3 regions of the Arthrobacter sp. 7Tela_A1 genome follow, and region 3 is predicted to be linked to each of the others. Evidence: riboswitches for the same ligand, from Rfam matches in the RefSeq annotation. Region 3 holds a riboswitch; each other region holds the start of a gene.
The links. Region 3 has a riboswitch for S-adenosylmethionine ahead of TVB01_RS00050 (bifunctional o-acetylhomoserine/o-acetylserine sulfhydrylase). Riboswitches for the same ligand answer to the same signal wherever they lie in the genome.

Region 1: it holds a riboswitch for S-adenosylmethionine, as region 3 does, so the genes downstream of both, TVB01_RS13905 (methionine ABC transporter ATP-binding protein) here and TVB01_RS00050 (bifunctional o-acetylhomoserine/o-acetylserine sulfhydrylase) in region 3, are expected to answer to the same signal.
Region 2: it holds a riboswitch for S-adenosylmethionine, as region 3 does, so the genes downstream of both, TVB01_RS13710 (hypothetical protein) here and TVB01_RS00050 (bifunctional o-acetylhomoserine/o-acetylserine sulfhydrylase) in region 3, are expected to answer to the same signal.

What each region holds. Positions count from the first base shown of each region.
Region 1 is NZ_JAXIOO010000039.1:2,978-9,932, forward strand. Features, by position in the region: gene TVB01_RS13885 (TetR/AcrR family transcriptional regulator) at 1-563, opposite strand, end outside; gene TVB01_RS13890 (alpha/beta fold hydrolase) at 716-1,489, shown strand; gene TVB01_RS13895 (CoA-binding protein) at 1,573-1,989, shown strand; gene TVB01_RS13900 (hypothetical protein) at 1,986-2,555, opposite strand; SAM riboswitch class I at 2,715-2,817, shown strand; gene TVB01_RS13905 (methionine ABC transporter ATP-binding protein) at 2,914-3,705, shown strand; gene TVB01_RS13910 (methionine ABC transporter permease) at 3,698-4,363, shown strand; gene TVB01_RS13915 (LLM class flavin-dependent oxidoreductase) at 4,391-5,815, shown strand; gene TVB01_RS13920 (acyl-CoA dehydrogenase family protein) at 5,812-6,955, shown strand, end outside.
Region 2 is NZ_JAXIOO010000038.1:1,524-8,478, forward strand. Features, by position in the region: gene paaZ (phenylacetic acid degradation bifunctional protein PaaZ) at 1-1,359, opposite strand, end outside; gene TVB01_RS13705 (SGNH/GDSL hydrolase family protein) at 1,620-2,567, shown strand; SAM riboswitch class IV at 2,636-2,768, shown strand; gene TVB01_RS13710 (hypothetical protein) at 2,786-3,172, shown strand; gene TVB01_RS13715 (MerR family transcriptional regulator) at 3,218-4,021, shown strand; gene TVB01_RS13720 (hypothetical protein) at 4,078-4,677, shown strand; gene TVB01_RS13725 (3-hydroxyacyl-CoA dehydrogenase family protein) at 4,740-5,588, opposite strand; gene TVB01_RS13730 (enoyl-CoA hydratase/isomerase family protein) at 5,585-6,352, opposite strand; gene TVB01_RS13735 (thiolase family protein) at 6,352-6,955, opposite strand, start outside.
Region 3 is NZ_JAXIOO010000001.1:6,458-13,412, reverse strand. Features, by position in the region: gene TVB01_RS00065 (SGNH/GDSL hydrolase family protein) at 10-804, shown strand; gene TVB01_RS00060 (DUF3995 domain-containing protein) at 861-1,370, opposite strand; gene metX (homoserine O-acetyltransferase MetX) at 1,409-2,545, opposite strand; gene TVB01_RS00050 (bifunctional o-acetylhomoserine/o-acetylserine sulfhydrylase) at 2,542-3,858, opposite strand; SAM riboswitch class IV at 3,926-4,044, opposite strand; gene TVB01_RS00045 (VOC family protein) at 4,190-4,831, shown strand; gene TVB01_RS00040 (hypothetical protein) at 5,971-6,345, shown strand; gene TVB01_RS00035 (glycoside hydrolase family 2 protein) at 6,447-6,955, opposite strand, start outside.

The DNA of each region.
Region 1 (6,955 bases), on a different contig from region 3:
ATGCCCTGGTCCCGGAAACCGGAGGCCTGCGGGTAGGAGGCGACGGCGTCGTCACCCCACCGCTGGTCGCGTTCCGTTCCGGTGCGTTCGGGGCCCGTGAGAGCTGCAGCGGTAATGGAAGCGGTGCCGATGACGGCGGCGGAAACACCCAGCAGGCAATCGAACCCCTGCTCGCTGGTCAGTCCTGCTTGCCTCAGCCGGGAGAGCAGCAGTTCGATCTCCCCGGGCGTTGCCACGTTCACCAGCCGCCGCGGCGTCAGGATGATGCGCAGCAGCCACGGATGTGCCTGGAATGCCCGCCACTGGGCATCGGCCATGTGCTGGAGCATCTGCTGCCAGGCGGTGTTCGGGGCGGGGAACAGTTCATAGTCGCGGGCGGCGGCGTCGGCCATGAGCAGCAGAAGGGTACGGCGGTCAGCCACATGGCGGTAGAGTGCCATTGCGGAGACCCCGAACTCGGCTGCGACCCGGCGCATTGAGACGCCGTCCAGACCGTCGGCGTCGGCAATCCGGACAGCAGCTTCCGTGATGGCGGCAGCGTTCAGTGGCTGCTTGTGGGGCACGGCCGTCCCTTCCCTAGCGTGTTTACAGTGTATACCTCAAGGTCCGCCCGAGCGCTTGGCGACCCTATCTTCCGGAGCATTGACCCAGCCTGTACCCGCTCCTACGGTGGAGGCAGGGCCGACGGCGGCCCGCACCAGCGAAGGAGAATCCCATGGATCCAGCAGCTGACGCATCGGGGCGCGTGCTGTCCGCGGACGGAACGCCCATCGCCTGGGAACGTCACGGCCAGGGTCCGCCGCTGGTGGTGGTGGATCCCGTCATGATGGACCGGACCTCCTCCGGCCTGGCCGGCGTTGCCGAACTGCTGGCAGAGGGCCACACCGTCTACACGTATGACCGCAGGGGCAAGGGCGAAAGCGGGGACGGAGAGGAATACACCCCCGAATCCGAGGTGGATGACCTGCTGGCTGTCGTGCAGGCAGCGGGTGGATCGGCGGACCTTCTGGGAACCTCCTCGGGAGCGATCCTTGCCCTCCGCGCCGCTTCGGAGTCAGCCGTTGTCTCCAGCGTCATTGCCGTCGAACCGCCGCTCTCTCAGGAGGGTGCTGCCGGGCCCGACATCCGCCCGCAGCTTGAAGCCCTGATCGACGCCGAGGACCGGGCGGGGGCCGTGCGCCTCTTCCAGGAGTCCATCGGTGTCCCGGAGGAAATCATCGAGCAATCCGAACCCTCACCTTTCGAGCCGGCGGCGCACACCATCTCCTACGACCTCACCCTCATGCTGGAAACCGACATCCAAGCCCTCACGGGCATTCATGTTCCGGTCCTGGTGCTGGCCAGCAGCGGCAGCGATGCCCGGCTGCAGGCCTGGGCCCGCGAGACGGCGGAAATCCTTCCGGAAGGGTCCTTCCAGCTGCTTGAGGGATCCTGGCACGGACTGGACGATGCAGTGCTTGCCGAGGCAGTCAGCGATTTCCTGGATTAGGGGCCGCGGACGCCGGATCGACCCGTCGCAGGACGGCGCGTACGCTGAAGACCCGTTGAGTTCCAACCGGAGGGAGGGCCAGAATGGCACACCGCAATGATCCCGAGGTTATATCCCGCCTGCTCTCATCCAAAGGACGCTGGGCAGTGGTGGGTCTCTCGAATAATCCGCTGCGGCCCGCGGTGGGTGTTTCCAAATTCGTCCAGGACTCGCTGGGGATGGAGATCGTCCCGGTGAACCTGGCCGGCGACGACGTCTTCGGCAACAAGGGATACACCAGGCTGGCTGAGATCCCGGGCCAGATCGACGTCGTCGACTGTTTCGTGAATTCATCCCGGGTCGGGGACATTGTGGACCAGGCCATCGAGGTTGGAGCCAAAGCCGTCTGGCTGCAGCTCGGCGTCGTGGATGAGGCGGCCGCCCAGCGCGCCGCCGAAGCGGGGCTCGACGTCGTCATGGATACCTGCCCCGTTATTGAAGCGGGACGCTTCGGGCTCTAGGACTGAGCCGGACCTGTCGGGCGCAGGTCCACCGGCAGTGAACGGTGGCTTTTCCACGCCGCGAGCATCTGGTCCCGGGTGCCGCCGGGGTGGGAGGCATGCCAGTCCCGGGAGAACCGGTTGAGCTCAAACTGAGGCCCGATTGGCCGGGCGGCGGCGGATCGGGTGGCATGCCAGTGGTCCAGGGCCGCGGCCAGCGTCGCAGTGCCGTCATTGGCCGCGAAGAACGCCCGCATGGGCGCATCAAACCGGAAACCGGGTCCCAGTGCGTTGACGAAGAACTCCCGGAGCACCTGGCTGCACGGATGTCCGGCAGGAACCACCGTATGGATCGTCAGCGGCGGGACCAGCGGCGCCGGCCGGCGCGGCGGGCGGCCGGGCGCTTCCGCCAGGGACCGTCCAGCCAGGCAAGCCGCGACGCGTGAGCTGACAGTGGCCTTTGAGCCTGCGGCGCTGAGGCCGTTTGCCCGGGCGAAGGCCTGCAATTCCTCCTTCAGCCAATACCAGCGGAGGTACTCCGTTTCGCTGAGATCGGTGGAAAGCGGCGGGCGCTGCGTCGGAATCACGCCTTCCATCCTGCCCGACGAAGATGCTGCAGGCCCCAGCCCGCGCCGTACGTGGGAAAACTCTTGGCGACCCAGGTGGTGCACGTCACGCCCGGACGCACTGCGTCATATGCGGTCACAACATTGCGCGGGCTCTCGCCAGCGGACAGCATGAACCCGTAACCATCCAGAGCGGCTGAGAGACCTGGCTCCGTGACGCCGCAGCAACCCCTTCCGTAATTCATACGGAGCAGAGGGGTGCTACCGCCAGGACCGATGGAGAAGCACCCGCTATCTTTTGGTCCCCTTCAAACGTGCCTCGGCGCGCTGAAGCCGTGGACTCCGCGGCGCGCACCTTCACAACCTGAAGGAGGAGAGCATGATCCGGATCGAGAATGTTTCGACCGTTTTTGACACCGGCGGATCCAGTTTCACCGCCGTGGACAACGTGTCCCTGGACATCCCCAAAGGCAGCATCCAGGGCATCATCGGGTTTTCCGGTGCGGGTAAATCCACGCTGCTGCGCAACATCAACCTCCTGGAACGTCCCGCCTCGGGCCGGGTCCTGGTGGACGGAACGGACCTGACAGCTCTGGCCGATGCCGAGCTGCGCGCCGCACGGCATGAGATCGGGATGATCTTCCAGCACTTCAACCTGCTGAATAACCGCACAGCCGCGCAGAACGTGGAGCTCTCGCTCAAGTTCGCGGGAGTGAAGAACGCTGCCGAACGCAGGGCCCGCGCACTGGAGGCGCTCGCCGTCGTCGACCTGTCGGAGAAAGCGCGGACGTACCCGGCGAAGCTCTCCGGTGGTCAGAAGCAGCGGGTTGCCATAGCCCGTGCCCTGGCCACCCGGCCCAAGGTGCTGCTGTGCGATGAGCCGACCTCCGCCGTCGACCCCCGCACCACCGCGTCCGTGCTGCAGTACCTCAGCGACGTCAACGCGCGGTTCGGCATCACGATCGTGGTGGTGACGCACGAAATGAACGTCATCAAAGCCATAGCGGACAACGTGGCCGTCATGGAGGAAGGCCGGGTCGTGGAGCAGTTCGCGCTCACGGAGCTGGCCCGGCCAGGGTTCACGCCGGCCACCTCGATCGGACGGTACCTGATCTCTGACGAAATCTCCCTGGACCGGGCTGCGCGCCGGGAAGGAGCCCGCGTTGCTTGAGCGCATTGCCGAAGTCTGGCCGGAACTGCTCGCCGCACTGGGGCAGACCGGCACCATGCTGCTGGTCGCGATCCCGCTGGCGGTGCTGATCGGCACCCCGCTGGGCGTGCTGCTCTACGCCCTGGGGCCGGACGGGCTGGGGCACAAACCGCGGCTGCACCGGGTCCTGGACTCTCTGGTGAACCTGGTGCGTTCCTTTCCGTTCCTGATCCTGCTGATCGCGATCATCCCCTTCACCCGCTTCGTGGTGGGAACCACCATCGGCACCGCGGCCGTCATCGTGCCGCTGACCATCAACGCCATCCCCTACTTTGCCCGGTTCGTGGAGCAGAACATCACCGCTCTGGGCGGCGGCGTGGTGGAGGCCGCCCGGTCCATGGGCGCCACCCGCGGGCAAATCGTTCGCGACGTCCTGCTGGTCGAAGCGCGTCCGGCCCTGATCAGCTCCGTCACCATCATGACCGTCAGCTTCATCTCCTACTCCGCCATGGCCGGACTGGTGGGCGGCGGCGGAATCGGTGACTTTGCCATCCGGTACGGCTACTACCGCTACGAAACCGGGCTGATGCTCACCGCGATTGTGCTGATGGTCCTGCTGGTCCAGGCCGTGCAGCTGGGCGGCTCCTGGTTCTCCCGCCGCGCTGACAAGCGCCTCTAGCTTCCCCTCCTACCGAAAGTTTCCTCCATGAGCACTCCAAGTACCCGTTTTTCCGGGCCCCGGCCCCGCCTGCTGTTGAACGCCTTCCTGATGAACACCACCAGCCACATCCGCGGCGGCCAGTGGCGCCACCCTGACGCCGAACAGCACCGCTTCAACGAATTGTCCTTCTGGACAGACCTTGCCCGGCAGCTCGAAGACGCGAAGTTCGACGCCCTGTTCTTCGCCGACGTCGTGGGCCTGTACGGAAACCACGACGGCGGCTGGGCCTCCCATGTGCGCCGCGGGCTGCAGGTGCCGGCCAACGATCCGCTGCTGCTGCTCGCAGCACTGTCCGGCGCCACCCGGAACATTGGGCTGGCGGCGACGTCCTCCGTTGTCCAGAGCCATCCGTTCCAGTTCGCCCGGCAGCTGTCCACGCTGGACCACCTCTCCGGCGGCCGTGCCGGCTGGAACATCGTCACCTCCGTGCTGGAGAACGCGCACCGCAACTTCAACGGTGACGGGCTGGCCGGGCACGACCGCCGCTATGACTGGGCGGATGAATACACCGACGCCGTGTACAAGCTCTGGGAAGGATCCTGGGACGACGGCGCCCTGGTCCAGGACAAGGCCAGCGGCGTCCACGCCGATCCGGACAAGGTCCACAAGATCCATCACCGCGGTGAGCGGTATTCGATCGACGGCCCGCACCTGAGCTCTCCCTCCCCGCAGCGCACGCCCGTGCTCTTCCAGGCCGGCAGCTCCGGCCGCGGACAGCAGTTCGCGGCCGCCAACGCCGAAGCCACGTTCATCTTCGCGCCCAACCCCTCCCATGCAGCGAAGGTTGCCGCCGGGGTCCGTGCCCGCGCCGCCGAGGCCGGGCGGCTTCCAGATGACATCAAGGTCTTCACCGGGCTGTCCTTCGTAGTGGGCGGAACCGAAGCAGAAGCGCAGCGCAAGAAGGCCGAACTGGACGAATACCTGGACCTGGATGCCGTAATCGCGCACATCGGCGGCGGCCTGGGCATCGACCTCGGCGGCCTGGAGCTGGACACTCCGCTGGGGGAGGTGCAGACCGAAGGCGGCCGGGGTGTGCTGCAGGCCATCATCGACTCCACGCCCGGCGGCAACCCGACCCTGGCCGACGTGGCCCGCTACCGCACCGAGGCACAGCAGGTCACCGGCACCCCGGAACAGATCGCCGACGAGCTTGAACGCTGGCAGGACGCAGGAGTGGACGGGATCAACATCATTAACGCGATCCTGCCCGGCTCCTACACGGACTTCATTGACGGTGTGCTGCCCGAGCTGCGCCGCCGGGGCCTGGCCCAAAGCGAATACGCCCCCGGCACGCTAAGGGAGAAGCTCTTCGGAGCCGGCCCGCTCCTCAACGAACGCCACCGGGCCGCCGCTTTTCGCGGGGCCTTTACACCCGACAACACCCTTGCAGCTTCAGGAGCCACCCGATGACCGCCAGCCTGCTCACCCGTTACGGACACACGGTGCCAGCAGAGGCGCAGCGCTGGTTCGACGTCGCAGACGAGGTCGCCGCCATTCTTGCCGCTGACGCTTTGGAACGCGACGCCGCGAACAAGCCGCCGTTCACCGAGGTGGAAATCCTGCGCAGGTCAGGGCTGCTGCCGTTGACCATCCCGGCCCGCTTCGGCGGTGCGGGAATCGGCTGGAGCACCGCCTTCGAAATTGTGCAGCGGGTGGCACGTGCGGATAACTCGATTGGCCAGCTGCTGGGTTACCACTACATTTTCCAGGCCTTCCCGTTCATTGACCTGGGCGAATCCCGGGGGCAGGCGCTGGCGGACGACTGCCTGGACCACCAGTGGCTCTGGTCCTCCACAGGGACGCCCCAGGGCCCGCAGGCCACTGCGGTCCGCACCGGCGGCGGTTACCTGGTCACCGGCCGGAAACCCTTTGCCACTGGCAGCCGGGTTGCGGAGAAGATCTATGCACGGGCGGTGCTCGACGGCGGCGACCGGCTGGCGCTGATCATCGACACGGCTTCCGACGGCGTGATCCGCCACGATGACTGGGATGTCCTGGGCTCCCGGCTGACCGCCACCAACACCATCGAGTTCCGGGACGTGTTTGTTCCGGACGCAGCCGTCATCACCAACCTCGGAGCGCATGACGGCGAAAGGGAACCGCACCAGGTGCTCACCACCCCCGCGTTCCAGCTGCTGTTCGCCCACGCCTACCTCGCGGCTGCGGAAGGAGCCGTGCTGGCTGCCCGGGACTATACCCTGTCCACCGCCCGGCCGTGGTTCCACGCAGAGGTGGAAACGGCGTCGGACGATCCGTTTATCCAGAACCACTACGGGTCCTTCGCGGCGAAACTCCAGGCGCTTGCCGCCGTCATCGACCAGGCCACCACCGCCCTGCAGTGGGCGTTCGACGCCGGCGAGGCGCTCACCGCCGCGGAACGGGCGGGGGTGGCGGAGCAGATTGCAGCCGCGAAGATCGCCGCCCACGAGGTGTCCCTGGACGTCACGGCCCGGATCTTCGACGTCACCGGTGCCCGCGCCGCCGGGAGCAAGTACGGGTTCGACAGGTACTGGCGGGACGTCCGCACCCACACCCTGCATGACCCGGTTG
Region 2 (6,955 bases), on a different contig from region 3:
CGGATCGTTGCTGCAGACCGTGGCCACGAGCGAGCCGCCGCCGAGTGCTGCCAGGCGCACCGCGTCGTTCGTGTCCTCGTAGCCGACCACCGAGGCGACCGGACCGAAGGCCTCAACGGAGTGCAGTGCTTCCGCGTTGGGATCATCCCAGGTCAGCAGCACGGGAGCCATGAAGGCACCGTCTTCAGCGACGCCGCGGCTGCCGTCTGCCTGGACGCTCTCCGGAGCGTCGAGGGAGCCGAAGGCGATCTTCGCGCCGGCGTCGAGCAGGGCCTGGACGGAGGAGCGGACGCCGTCGCGCTGCTCCACGGACGCCAGGGCACCCATGGTGACGCCCTCGGCCCGCGGGTCACCGAGCACAACGCGCTCTTCGATGCGCTTGGCGGCGGCCGCAACGACGTCGTTCACCAGCGCCTTGGGCACGATGGCGCGGCGGATCGAGGTGCACTTCTGGCCGGCCTTGACGGTCATTTCCGTGACCAGCGATTTTACGTACGCATCAAATTCCGGCGTGCCGGGAACGGCGTCCGGACCGAGGATGGAGGCGTTCAGCGAGTCGGTTTCGCTCGTGAAGCGCACCCCGCCTTCAATGACATTGGGGTGGTTCTTCAGCTTGTTGGCGGTCGACGCCGAACCAGTGAAGGAGACCATGTCCCGGTAGTCCAAATGGTCCAGCAGGTCCCGGGCGGAGCCGGAGATCAGCTGCAGCGAACCTGCCGGGAGGATCCCGGATTCGATCATCATGCGCACGGCGGCTTCGGAGAGGTAGCCGGTGGGCGTTGCGGGCTTCACGATGGTGGGAACACCGGCGATGAACGCAGGAGCGAACTTCTCGAGCATGCCCCAGACCGGGAAGTTGAAAGCGTTGATCTGCACGGCGACGCCGGGGATCGAGGTGTAGACGTGCTCGCCGATGAAGGAGCCGTCCTTGGAAAGGACCTCGGCTGCACCGTCGATGACGACCGTGGAGTTGGGCAGTTCGCGGCGGCCCTTGGAACCGAAGGTGAAGAGCACGCCGATGCCGCCGTCGATGTCCACCAGGGAGTCGATCTTGGTGGCGCCGGTGCGGGCGGAGATTTCGTAAAGTTCCTTGCGGCGGCCGTTGAGGTACTGGGCCAGTTCCTTCAGCTTCAGCGAACGCTGGTGGAAGGTGAGGCCGGCCAGTCCGCGGTGGCCCACGGTGCGGCCGTGCTCCACGGCGGCTGCAATGTCCAGTCCGTCGGTCGACACCAGGGCGAGGATTTCACCGGTGCTGGCGTCCCGGACCTCGGCTGGGTTGGCGGCGGCGCTTTCCGGGGTCCACCACTCGTCCTGGACGAAGCTGGGGACGACTTGCACGTCTATGGCGGTTGAGGTCATCTTTGACGGACCCTTTCGATACTGGACGTTTGTTTTCCTGACCGGGCGAGTTCCGCTGGCTGCGGCTTCCACCGGACACAGCGATAACTGACCGGACGGTCGGTAATGAATCCAGCCTACATGAGAGTGCCCTGCGGCACACTATGCAATGCCCCGGATCCGGCTTTTTGACTCGCCGCTGCGCCGGCTGCCACACCACGTGTTTGCTCCTGTCCGCGCCGGGGCTACCGTGGGCCCGGACGACGACGGAAGGTACGACGATGAACCGTAACCCCATGCGCGGCTGGGCGAAGGCAGGCTTGTTGCTGTTTCTCGGAATGGGCCTGGCTGCGGGCGGCGTAGCCGCTCCGGCGGCTGCCGGCGGACAGGACCGCGGACACCACCACGGGTGGGACCGCGGCTGGGACCGCGGCTGGGACAGGGACCGGGGCCGCGGCGGAGAAGTGGATTACGTTGCCCTGGGTGACTCCTACGCGTCGGGTTTTGGCGGCGGGCCGCTCCTCGATGCCTGCGGCCGCACTGCAGAGGGGTACCCGGCCCTGCTGGATGCCCTTCGCCGGGTGGATCGGGAGGCGGATGTGACGTGTGCCGGCGCGACGGCGTCGAGCACTCCCCCGGGTGCCCCCGCCGGACCCGTGGACCTGCCGGAGCAGATCGCCGCCCTGCGCGCGGATGGTTCCCTCAACCGCGGCACCGACTTGGTCACCGTCACGATTGGCGGCAATGACGTTCAATTCGGTGCCATCGTCCAGGCCTGTATCGGTCCGGTGCTGCCGGAGACCTGCGCCCCCGCCATAGCGAGTGCGACCGCCTACGCGCAGACCACCCTTACGGCGCAGCTGCAGGAATCCCTCCGCCAGGTTCGTCAATCCGCACCGCGGGCGGAACTGGTCCTCGTCGGTTATCCATATCTGTTCGAGGCCGGACCCGCGGGACCGCTGAGCCCGGAGGCGGTGGCGCTGTTCAACCAGGGAACGGATGCGCTGAACGCGGTGCTGGCCGGACAGGTACAGCGCGGAGAAACCTTCGTGGATGTCACGGATGAGTTCGCCGGGCACGGCGTGGGGTCCGCCGATCCCTGGATCACCCTGGGCGGCGAGTTTCCGCTGCACCCGAATGCCACCGGCTACCGCGAAGGCTATCTGGCGGCCATCACCGCAGATGTCCATCTGGGGCATGGGAAGGACCACTGCCGCGGCCGGCGGTAACCCTCGTCCTTCCGAAAGAAGACGCTGCCCGGGACGGATGTCACCCGCACCTGCTAACGTGATCATTGCTTCACGAGACATGGCCTCCGCACCTTCCCGGTGCGGAAAAGCTCCGACTGGCCATGCACCAACCCCACTGTTCGGCGGGTGGTTCGGATGACGAAGCGGCCCGCGTCCAACCGGAGCGGGCAAGGACACTCTCTTTCGAAGGACACGCTGTGATTCCCTCCAGTGACCCGCGCTGCACCGCCTTTGCCCCCGGCCACAAGATCCATTGGATCCACGGCGGGCGGCTCAACCGCTACGAGGACTGGATCGACGTCGAAGTCCACGCCGATCCGGAGCTGGACCTGATTTACCTGGTCCTCGCCGGGCAGCAGCAGCTCATGTGGCACCACGATGTTCCGCTGCTCGCCGAAGCCCTCGCGACCAGCCCAGGGCAGCCCCAGTGGTGCCCCCGGTATTCGTCCCTGATGGTCCGGGGCGCCTTCGAAGGCCGCAACCGGAGTTCTTTTTTCTACTTGGCCACTACCGAGCGGGCGGCTCCCTGCCGGGGACGGGTTCCGCGACATGATCTGAGGATGCAGGACAGCGATTCCGCGTAGGGCAATACTTGACCCTGACACTGTGGAAGGCAGGAGAACTGGAGCATGTTATCCATCGGAGCGTTCGCGCAGATCGGCCAGGTTACCCACCGCATGCTGCGGCACTGGGACACCGCCGGACTGCTCGTTCCCGCCCACGTGGATGAGTTCAGCGGCTACCGTTCCTACGATCCCGCTCAGCTCGAGCGGCTGCACCGGATCGTCGCCCTCCGTTCCCTGGGGTTCGGCCTGGAGGATATCTCCGCGCTGCTCGACTCCGGCGTGGACTCGGAGCGGATCGCCGCGCTGCTGCGCCTGAGGCAGGCAGAGGTCGCGGAGGAGGCACGGATAGCTGCTGCACGGCTCATTGACGTTGAGCGCAGGCTCCACCTCATCGAAAAGGAAATGCACATGGCCCAGATCGAGATCATTGAAAAACCCCTTCCTGCGCTCCGCCTGATTGCCCGCACCGCGGTGGTGGCAGAACAGCCGGAGGTACCCGGCGTCGTCGGACCATTGTTTGATGCCGTCGCAGGGCTGCTCTCACCAGCGGAGGCTCCCGCCGGCGTTCCGGTCGCGCAGTACGACATGGGCGAGGACGGCATGCGGATTACCGCCGGTTTTGCCGGCTCAGGCCCGGTCCCCGACGGCGCCGAAGCAGTTGAGCTGCCCAGCGTTCCGGCAGCCATCTGCGGAATCCACCTTGGCGCCATGGACGGCATCGGCGGGAGCTGGCAGGCGGTCCACGCTGAGATCATTGCCCGCGGCCTCACCCCCTCGGGTCCGTGCCGGGAGGTGTATCTGAGGTCGGAGTCCGAGGACCAGGCTGACTGGGTCACTGAGCTGCAGCAGCCCGTCGCCAGGGCGTAGGCTGCCCAGCCGCGGCGGTCAGGCCTGAGGCACGTTGGTTTCGGGGAAGGAGCCGCATGGACACAGCACAGGTGCGGTTGTGGTGGCTCCCGGTTGGTGCCGGGGGCCGCGTGGTGGTCCACACCAGCCGCTGGTGGGAGCTCTGGCGCGCGCTGCGCGAGCGGCGCCGTCCCCGGCCCCTGTTCCACGCAGCACTGGAAGTCACCGCGCGCGGTTCCCGCTATGCGATTGAAATGACCCCAGCGTGGGGCCAGGGCACCGGGCCGCGCGGAATCGTGGCCACGGGACCGGTGGGACTCCGGTTCCTCGGACGGCTCAGGCTGTTCCGGTATGAGGTGCGGTGCTGGCCGAACGGGGTCATACCGGACCTCGCCTTTGCGCCGGAACCGCCCCTCGTGTTCAACCTGGACGCTGCCGGGGCCGATGCCCTGCTTGCCCGGGTGCCCCAGGTGCCCCTGACGGTGTGGGGTGCGAAGATGCCCGGTGGCGACATGTGGAACTCAAACTCCCTGGTTTCCTGGCTGCTGCAGACCAGCGGTTGTGACGCCGCAACCCTGCAGCCCCCACAGGGCGGCCGGGCACCGGGCTGGTTTGCCGGCATTGACGCCGCCCACCCGCAGTCTCCCCCGCCGGCGGAAACCGAACAGCGGCGTTAACGGCCGCAGCCCGCATCCCCCGCCCTAAGGGGCGAAGCAGGCGGGCTGCTGCTCAGGGCAACCTAGCTCCAGTCGAAGAAGCCCTTGCCGGTCTTGCGGCCAAGCTCTCCGCGGGCCACCTTGTCCCGGAGGATCTGCGGCGGCTCGAAACGGGGGCCGAGCGTGGACGCCAGGTACTCGGCGATGCCGAGGCGTACATCCAGCCCCACGATGTCCGTGGTCTTCAGCGGGCCGGTCGGGTGTTTGTAGCCCAGGACCATGGCAGCGTCGATGTCCTCGGCAGAGGCAACGCCTTCTTCGACCATGCGCATCGCTTCCAGGGCAATGGCCACACCCAGGCGTGAGCTGGCGAAACCGGGAGCGTCATTGACGACGACGGGCGTCTTACCCAGGTCTGCCACCCAGGTCCGGGCGGCCTCAGCGAGCTCTTCGGACGTCTGCTTGCCCAGGACCACCTCGATGAGGGTGGACGCGGGAACGGGGTTGAAGAAGTGCAGTCCGCAGAACCGCTCCGGACGCCGCAGCTTATCGGCCAGCTCCGAAACGGACAGCGAGGACGTGTTCGAGGCCAGCCAGGCGTCGTCGCCCAGCTGCTCCTCCACAGCGGCCAGCGCGGCAGCCTTCAGGGCGAAGTCTTCCGGAACTGCCTCGACGACCAGGCCTGAGCCGGCAAAGTCGGCATAGTCGGTGGAGACGCTGAGCCGGGCAACCAGGGCATCGAGGGTCTCGTCCGTGGTGCCGCGCTCAACGCTCTTGGCGAGGTTGGAGGCAACGCGCTCGTACGCCGCGCTTGCCGCCTGCTCATCGCGCTCCACGACGACGACGGCAGCACCGGCGGTGCAGAAGGCGTGGGCAATGCCCGCGCCCATGCGGCCGCCGCCGAGAACACCGACCTTGGAGGGAACTGTCATTTCTTTTTCTTCCTTTCCAGGAATGCCTGCATGCGGTCGAACTTCGCCTCGGACTCGAAGAGGATGCCCTGGGCGAGGGTGTCGATCACGGGGTGCGCCTCGGCGGGCGCGTGGAACACGGACTTGGTGATGCGGACGGCCAGCGGGTCCTGCTTGGCGATCCGGTCGGCCAGGGCGTTGGCCGCGTCCATCAAGTTTGCCGCGTCGTGAATCTCGGTGACCAGGCGGGCTGCCAGGGCCTCCTCGGCGTTCAGGATCCGTCCGGCCAGGAGGATTTCCTTGGCCAGCGGTTCCCCGACGAGTTCCTTCAGCCGCCAGGTGGCGCCGGCTGCGGCCATAATGCCGAGCGACGTTTCCGGGTTGCCGATCTTCACGGTCGGAGTGGCAATCCTGAAGTCGGCGGCGAAGGCCAGCTCCGCTCCCCCGCCCAGCGCGTAGCCGTCCAGCGCGGCGATGACCGGCATGGGCAGCTTGGCGATGCGGTGGAAGATCGTCGAGTTGATCCCGCGCAGGGCGTCCTCGCGGCGGCGTTCACGCAGCTGCGCGATGTCCGCGCCGGAAGCGAAGATTCCGTCGGTGCCGGAGAGGATCAGGATCTTCGGGTTGTTCTCGAGCTCGGCGCAGAGGGCATGCAGCTCGTCGACCATGGCCTGGTCGATGGCGTTGCGGACCTCGGGCCGGTTCAGGACCGCTGAGATGCGGTCTTCCCCGATGGTGACCTTGAGCGTGGTGAAGTGCGCGGAGACTTCCGCGAAGTCCGGCACTACACGGCCTCGATCAGCATGGCGGTTCCCTGGCCGACGCCGACGCACATGGTTGCGATGCCGTGCGAGGCGCCTTCGCGTTCCATGCGGCCCAGCAGCGTGATGGCGATGCGGGAGCCGGAGGAGCCCAGCGGGTGGCCGAGGGCGATGGCGCCGCCGTCGTTGTTCACGATTCCCTCGTCAACGCCGAGGCGGCGGATGCACGCCAGGGACTGGGTGGCGAAGGCTTCGTTGAGTTCGAAAGCGCCAACCTGGTCCAGGCTGATGCCGCTGCGCTGCAGGACCTTCTGCGTGGCCGGAACCGGACCGATGCCCATAATCTCCGGCGGGACACCGGCGGAGGCGCCGTCGACGATCCGGGCGCGGGCGGTGAGGCCGTATTCCTTGATAGCGCGCTCGGAGGCGATGATGATCGCCGAGGCGCCGTCGTTCAATGAGCTGGCGTTGCCTGCGGTGACGATTCCGCCGGGCTTGACCACCGGGCGCAGTTTGGAGAGGACCTCCAGGGTGGTGCCTTCGCGGGGTCCTTCGTCGGTGTCAACAACGGTGTCGCCCTTGCGGCCCTTGATGGTGACGGGAACGATTTCGTCCTTGAAGCGTCCG
Region 3 (6,955 bases):
AGCCGGTACGTGGCACTGGGTGATTCCTTCACTGAGGGAATCGGGGACCCAAGCCCGGAAAGCCCCGGCGGCAACCGCGGCTGGGCGGACCGGCTGGCTGAGGAACTCGCCGTCGGACACGAGGACTTCGCCTACGCCAACCTGGCCGTCCGCGGCCGGCTGCTGAACCAGATCGTCGACGAACAGCTCCAGCCGGCGATCGACCTCAAGCCGGACCTGGTTACCATCTGCGCGGGCGGGAACGACGTCATCCGCCCCGGCGGCGATCCGGACCGTCTGGCCGAGACCATGGACGGCACCATTGCCCGCCTGCGGGAAACCGGCGCAAGGGTGGTGCTCTTTACCGGACCGGACATCGGTGCGACTCCGGTGCTGGGCAGCGTCCGCGGACGGGTGGCCACCTACAACGAGAACCTGAGGACTGTGGCCGGATGGCACGACGCCGTCATTGCGGACATGTGGGCACTGCGCGAGCTGAGCAACCCGCAGATGTGGGCACCGGACCGGCTGCACTTTTCACCGCTTGGACACCAGACCATCGCGGCGATGGTGCTGGAGACGCTCGGGGTGCCGCACACGCTGGAGCCGGCCAAGGTCAAGGATCTGCCCGCCAAGAACTGGCGGACCGCGCGCACGGAAGACCTGGTCTGGGCGCGTGAATACCTGGTGCCGTGGGTGGTCCGCCGGGTACGGGGGCGTTCCTCAGGGGACGGCATTTCACCCAAGCGTCCTGAAGCCGGCCCCTATTTCGGCACACGGATGCCTCCGGGTTCCTCCGAAGCAGCCGGAGCCGGGCCGGTCTAAGGCTCGGTTCTGGGCCGCGGGCCGGGGCGGGAGGGTGCTGGGTCGGGACTGTGCCGCTAAGGCCCGGGCCGTGCCGGACGCGACGCGAAAAGGTAGGCAAGCAGACAGGTCCCCCAGCCCAGGAACAGCGGGTCCCACAGCAGGGCATGCCCCAGCAGGCCCTGCCAGTCAGCTCCCGGGCCCGCCGGAATCCAGCCGGCCAGGACCGCCGCTGCGGCGGCCGCATTGATCCCGCCGTAAACCACCAGGCCGGCGCCTCCTATCCAGCTGAGGACCCGGATCAGGCCGGGGAACGGAAACTGGCCATAGGCTGCCGCCAGCGGTATGACGGCTGCCGCGGCCTTCAGCAACGCCGTCCCGGCGAGCAGCAACGCGGCCCCCAGCGGCGCCTCCTGTGCGGCCTGAACAGCGAACTGTCCTACCGTGGCGAGCAGCCATCGCCCGCCGAGCGCCCAATACAGGCTGAACCCGGCGTGGAACAGGCCGAGGCCGCAGGCAGCCCAGAGGAAGTACCCGCCCCCGCGGGGCCGGGTCCGGGGACGGCGCTGCGAAATGCTGCTGCGCATCCTTTTATGGTGCCAGCCCACCGCGCCGGTGTGGGCGCTTAGGCGAAGAAGTCCTGCTCGAGCACGTCCTTGAGCTGCAGGATGTCCGTCAGGAACCCGTCGTGGCCTATCGGTGCGCTGATCACGTGCACGCTGTTGTTTCCGGGCAGCGCGGCTGCCAGTTCATGGGACTGTTCCGGGAAGTACAGCCGGTCCGAGTCCACGGCCGCCACGAGGAACTGTGCCTGGGTGGCCGCGAGCGCTTCGGCGAGGCTGCCGCGGCCGCGGGCGACGTCGTGGCTCATCAGCGCCTCGGTGAGGATGACGTAGCTGTTGGCGTCGAACCGGTCCGCCAGCTTCCGGCCCTGATGGTCCAGATAGCTCTCCACCTGGTAGCGGCCGCGCTCGGCCGGCAGGGCAGCCCCCAGCGGGTCCTCTCCCGGCTGCGGTGTCCTGCCGAACCGGTACTGCAGTTCCGCCTCTGACCGGTAGGTGATGTGAGCGATCCTGCGAGCCAGCCCGAGTCCGGTGAGCGGAGCGCGTCCGTTGTAGTAGTCCCCGCCGTTGTAATCCGGGTCCAGCCGGATGGCTTCGACCTGCGCCTGGGCGAAGGCAATCTGCTCCCCCGTGCTGGCCGCCGTCGCCGCTATCACCGCGCACCGTGCGACCCGGGCAGGTTCAGTCACGGCCCACTCCAGCGCGCGTGCACCGCCGAGTGATCCGCCCAGCACCGTGTGCCAGCGGCGTATGCCGAGCTGGTCCGCCAGGCGCGCCTCAGCCCGTACCGAGTCCCGGATGGTGACGAAGGGGAAGCGGGATCCCCAGTGCAGTCCGTGGGGGTCAGCCGACGCCGGGCCCGTGGAGCCGTAGCAACCACCGACCATGTTGATGGAGACCACGAAGAAACGGTCGGTATCCACGGTTCGTCCCGGCCCCACGAGACCGTCCCACCAGCCCGGTTCCTCCGTGCTGCCCTGCGCCACGTGGGTACTGCCGGTGAGGGCGTGCGGAATGAGGACGGCGTTGGAGGCGTCACTGTTCAGGCGGCCCCAGGTTTCGTAGCCGAGAACGACGTCGGGCAGGCGCCCTCCGGTCTCGAGTTCGAGTTCACCGATCGAGGCGTACTGCAGCACTCCGTCGAGTGTGTGGACGGGGTGCTGCGCTGTGGCTGGATAGGTTGTCACGCTGTGCTTCATGCTCCCTTGGCGGCGCGGAATCCGGCGTCGAGGTCCGCAATGATGTCATCCACGTGCTCCAACCCGACCGAGAGCCGCACCAGGCCCGGGCTGACCCCTGCCGCTGTCTGGGCCTCCGCCCCCAGCTGGCTGTGGGTGGTCGACGCCGGATGGATCACCAGCGAGCGGACGTCGCCGACGTTCGCCACGTGCGAGTGCAGCTGGAGCGCATCGACGAAGCGCTTGCCGGCTTCGACACCCCCGTCGATTTCAAAGGACACGATCGCACCGGTGCCGCGGGGCCCGTACTTGCGGCCTCGTTCGTACCACGGGCTGGACTTCAGGCCTGCGTACGCGACGGAAAGGACGTCGTCGTGCGTCTCCAGCCATTCCGCGACGGCGACGGCGTTTTGAACGTGCCGCTCCAGCCGGAGGCTGAGCGTTTCCAGACCCTGGCCGATCAGGAAAGCGTTGAACGGTGATACTGCCGAACCGAGGTCCCGCAGCAGCTGGACCCGTGCCTTCAGGATGAAGGCCAGGTTGGCGCCCAGTGCACCGTTGACCCCGAGGTCCCGGGCGTACACCAGGCCGTTGTAGCTCTCATCAGGGCTATTGAAGCCGGGGAACTTTTCCGGATCGGCGGCGAAGTCGAAGTTGCCGGAGTCCACGATCACGCCGGCCATCGCGGTGCCGTGCCCTCCGAGGTACTTGGTGGCGGAGTGCACCACGATGTCCGCTCCCCATTCGATGGGGCGGATGAGGTAAGGGGTGGACAGCGTGTTGTCCACGATGAGGGGAATGCCCGCCTCATGCGCGACGGCGGAAAGTCCCTCCAAGTCCAGGACATCCTGGCGTGGATTGGAGACGACTTCGCCAAAGAATGCCTTGGTGTTGGGCTGCACGGCTTCGCGCCACTGGTCCAGGTTGTCCGGGTCGGCGACGAAGGTGACGTCGATGCCGAACTTCTTCAGGGTGTGCTTGAAGAGGTTGTACGTTCCGCCGTACAGGCTGGGGCTGGCCACGATGTGGTCCCCTGCCTGGGCCAGGTTGAGGATCGCGTAGGTTTCCGCGGCCTGCCCGGAGGCAAGCAGCAGGGCCCCAACGCCGCCTTCCAGGGAAGCGATGCGGTTCTCCACTGCTTCCTGGGTGGGGTTGCCGATCCGGGTGTAGATCGGAGCCAGCTCTGCGAGCGCGAAACGGTTCGCTGCCGCTTCTGCGCTGGGGAAAACGAAGGACGTCGTTTGGTAGATGGGAAGGGCACGGGCGCCGGTGGTGGCGTCGGGCTCCTGTCCTGCATGGATCTGGCGGGTTTCGAATGACCAGTTGGCAGACATGTTGCTCCCTTAATGACCAGGGGCCCCACAGGTACCGATGCCGGAAGAACTCCGGTACCAGACGTGTGGCCCGCGCTTGCCGGGACACCCTTTGTGGTGTCCAGCCAGGTCTTCACCCGGGGCACCCCACCGCGGTTGGAGGGTTGCCGGCCAGCAAGCCGGGGCTATCTGCTGGCACTCATGACCTGTACCAATAGAACCAACGGAGCCGGAGTTGCGCAACCCATATGACGCAGCGTGAATCCGGGAAAATCCGCAGATCCAGATACGTTTTGCGGAGCTAAGGCTTGCCTTGGTCGAGACACAGGTCACAACGTGCCAAGATGTTCGCATGCGCCTGGATCATGTTTCTTACGCCTGCGAATCCGACGGCCTGCTGGCCACCACGGAACGTATTGCTTCTGCCCTTGGAACCGACTTTGTGAAGGGCGGGGTGCATCCCCGCTTTGGCACCCGGAACATGATCATTCCGTTGGCCAACCAGCAGTACCTGGAAGTGGTTGAGGTCCTGAATCACCCCGCTTCCGACAAGGCACCTTTTGGCCAGGCCGTCCGTGCCCGGTCCGAGGCAGGCGGCGGCTGGATGGGCTGGTGCGTCGCCGTGGACGACCTCGCACCTTTCGAGGAACGGCTCGGCCGCTCCGCCGTCCCCGGAAACCGCAAGTTCCCCGACGGGCAGGAACTGACGTGGCAGCAGATCGGCATCAACGGCCTGATCGCCGACCCGCAGGTCCCCTATATGCTCCGCTGGGATGAGGACAAGGCCGACCTCCATCCCTCCCGTGCCTTTGCGGGCACAGTCTCCCTGGATTCCCTTAAGATTGCCGGGTCCGCCCAGCGCGTCACCGAATGGCTCGGCCAGCCGGTGGAGAACCCGCTCGACGGCCTTGGCGTCACCTGGGTCTCCCCCAAGGGAACCCCCGGCATCATGTCTGTGACCTTCGGGACTGAGAAGGGTCTCGTCGAGATCTAGGTTCCGTTGCCTTCGTGGCCGGGGTTCCCCTCTCCTTCGGGCCGGGCCCGTCAGTCTTGGTGAAGGCTGTGGCCGCTGTCCCGGTGCTTAGTTCCCAGCCACCACTTCCCGCGTTCCGGCGATTCGGTGCACTTCGTCCAGGAATCCGGCTGTGCTTCTTCCCTGGGATCCGGTTGCGCTTCGTCCCAGGGATCCGGCTAGCCCGCCCACACTGCGCGCCTTGCCGCCTTGCCACCGTGCTCAGTGCCGGCGTTCCGCTGCACTCCGGCGTTCCGCTGCACTCCGGGGTTTTGCTGCACTCCGCGGTTTTGCTGCACTCAGTCCTCCGAAACGCTGCACAAAGGGAAAACACTGCATTCTGTGACCCGGTTTTGCTGCGTTCCGGAACTTTCTAGACCTCCTGGGAAAATACTGCGCGGCGCCATGACCGGATTTTCCCTTAGCGGATTATTCCGCCCTTAACGCAGTTTTTCCGACAAGGACCGCCCGCTGCAAGGGCCTGACCTTGTCCACAGATTCGTTGCTGCACCCCGTGTTTGACCCCGCAGCATTCCACGCTGGATCCATGAGCGCAGACCTGCTTTTCTCCGTCGATGCCGATCGTGACGGGCCCGGACGTCGTTCCCTCGCACTGCGGTGCACAAGGGGAGAGCTGGTCCGGGTCAGACCCGGCGTCTATCTGGATGGACAGTCCTGGGCCGGGCTTCGCCCCTGGGAGCGCGAGCGCTTAAGACTCGCGGCGGCCGTAGAATCCGGAAGGACCCGACGGGTCCTCATCCAGCAGTCGGCGGCCGCGATCTGGGGAATTCCGACGATCGGAACGGCGCGTGAGGTCATGCTGCTCGCGTTGTCTCCCGTCAACGGACACAGCCACGGTGACCTCCGCTGGGCTCGGAGACGCCTGCTGGAACCGCTGGCTACGGTCGACGGACTGCCCGTCACATCCAGGGCCCAAACCGTTCTGGACATGGCTGCGTACCTGCCCTTCGAGCAATCAGTTCCGGCAATGGACCACGCCATCCGCCCCGACCGGCGGCGAGGACTCCCGGCGCTGGAGAAAAACACCCTGCAGGACTTGGCACAGGGCCTGCCTACACAGGCCAAGCGTGCGAGAGCGATCCGGGTCATCACGTTCGCAGATGAGAGGTCTGAATCTCCCGGCGAATCCTATTCCCGCGCCATCATCCACCGCAGCGGCTTCCCCGGAACTTCAGAAGAGTTTCAATTCTCCTGGCGGGCGCCTGCTTGGACGCACGGATTTCTTTTGGAAGCAGCAGGAACTCGTTGGCGAATTCGACGGCACGGTGAAGTACGGAAAGACTCAGACGGACGGCCGGGCCCAGCCCGAACATGCCCTGCTGCAGGAAAAACGCCGCGAGGACGCAATCCGGGCAACAGGCGTAGGGTTTCTCCGCTGGAGCTGGTCTGAGCTGTTCAAACCCTCGGGCGACCCGGACGGCCTGGTGCAGGCATTACTCCGGGCAGGCCTTCCACAACAGCGCTCACGCGCCTAACGCGGAACAGGCACGCCCTAGACCCAGGACCCGGAGCCCGCGGCCCGCAGCCCGGAAACCGGCAGCAGACTCCGCAGGTTACCCCGCAGACACCCTCAGCTTCACAAACCCGACCCGGCAGCCAGAAGCGCAGCATTGATTTTCCGGACGGCGGCGGCGTCGACCTTCAGGATGCGGCGGTCGTAGGTGAGCAGGCCGTTGACCTCATCCTCGACGTCGGTGAGCTGGGTGTAGACGCTCGCAGCGAGGCCTTGGCTGACGGCCGGAAGGATCTGGGTCCGGTGCAGGTCGGAGTAGGCATGGTCGAGTTCCTGGGACGTGTTGAGTGCCTTGCCATAGCCGAAGACCTTGCTGTTCCAGGTGTGCCCGTCCAGCGGGAGGCTGAAGCCGCCGTACTCGGAAAGCACGATCGCCCGGGGATCGCGCTGCCAGCGCTTCCGGATGTGGAACGGCACGGCATAGACATGGAGGCTCTTGGTGTCTCCCGCGCCCTGGTCATGCCAGCCGCTGGCGTGGTCGATGCCGCGGGTCGGGTCCAGTGCGCGCAGCTCGGCGGCGATGTCAGCGGCGTCGAACTGGCCCCAGCCTTCATTGAACGGGACCCAGAGCG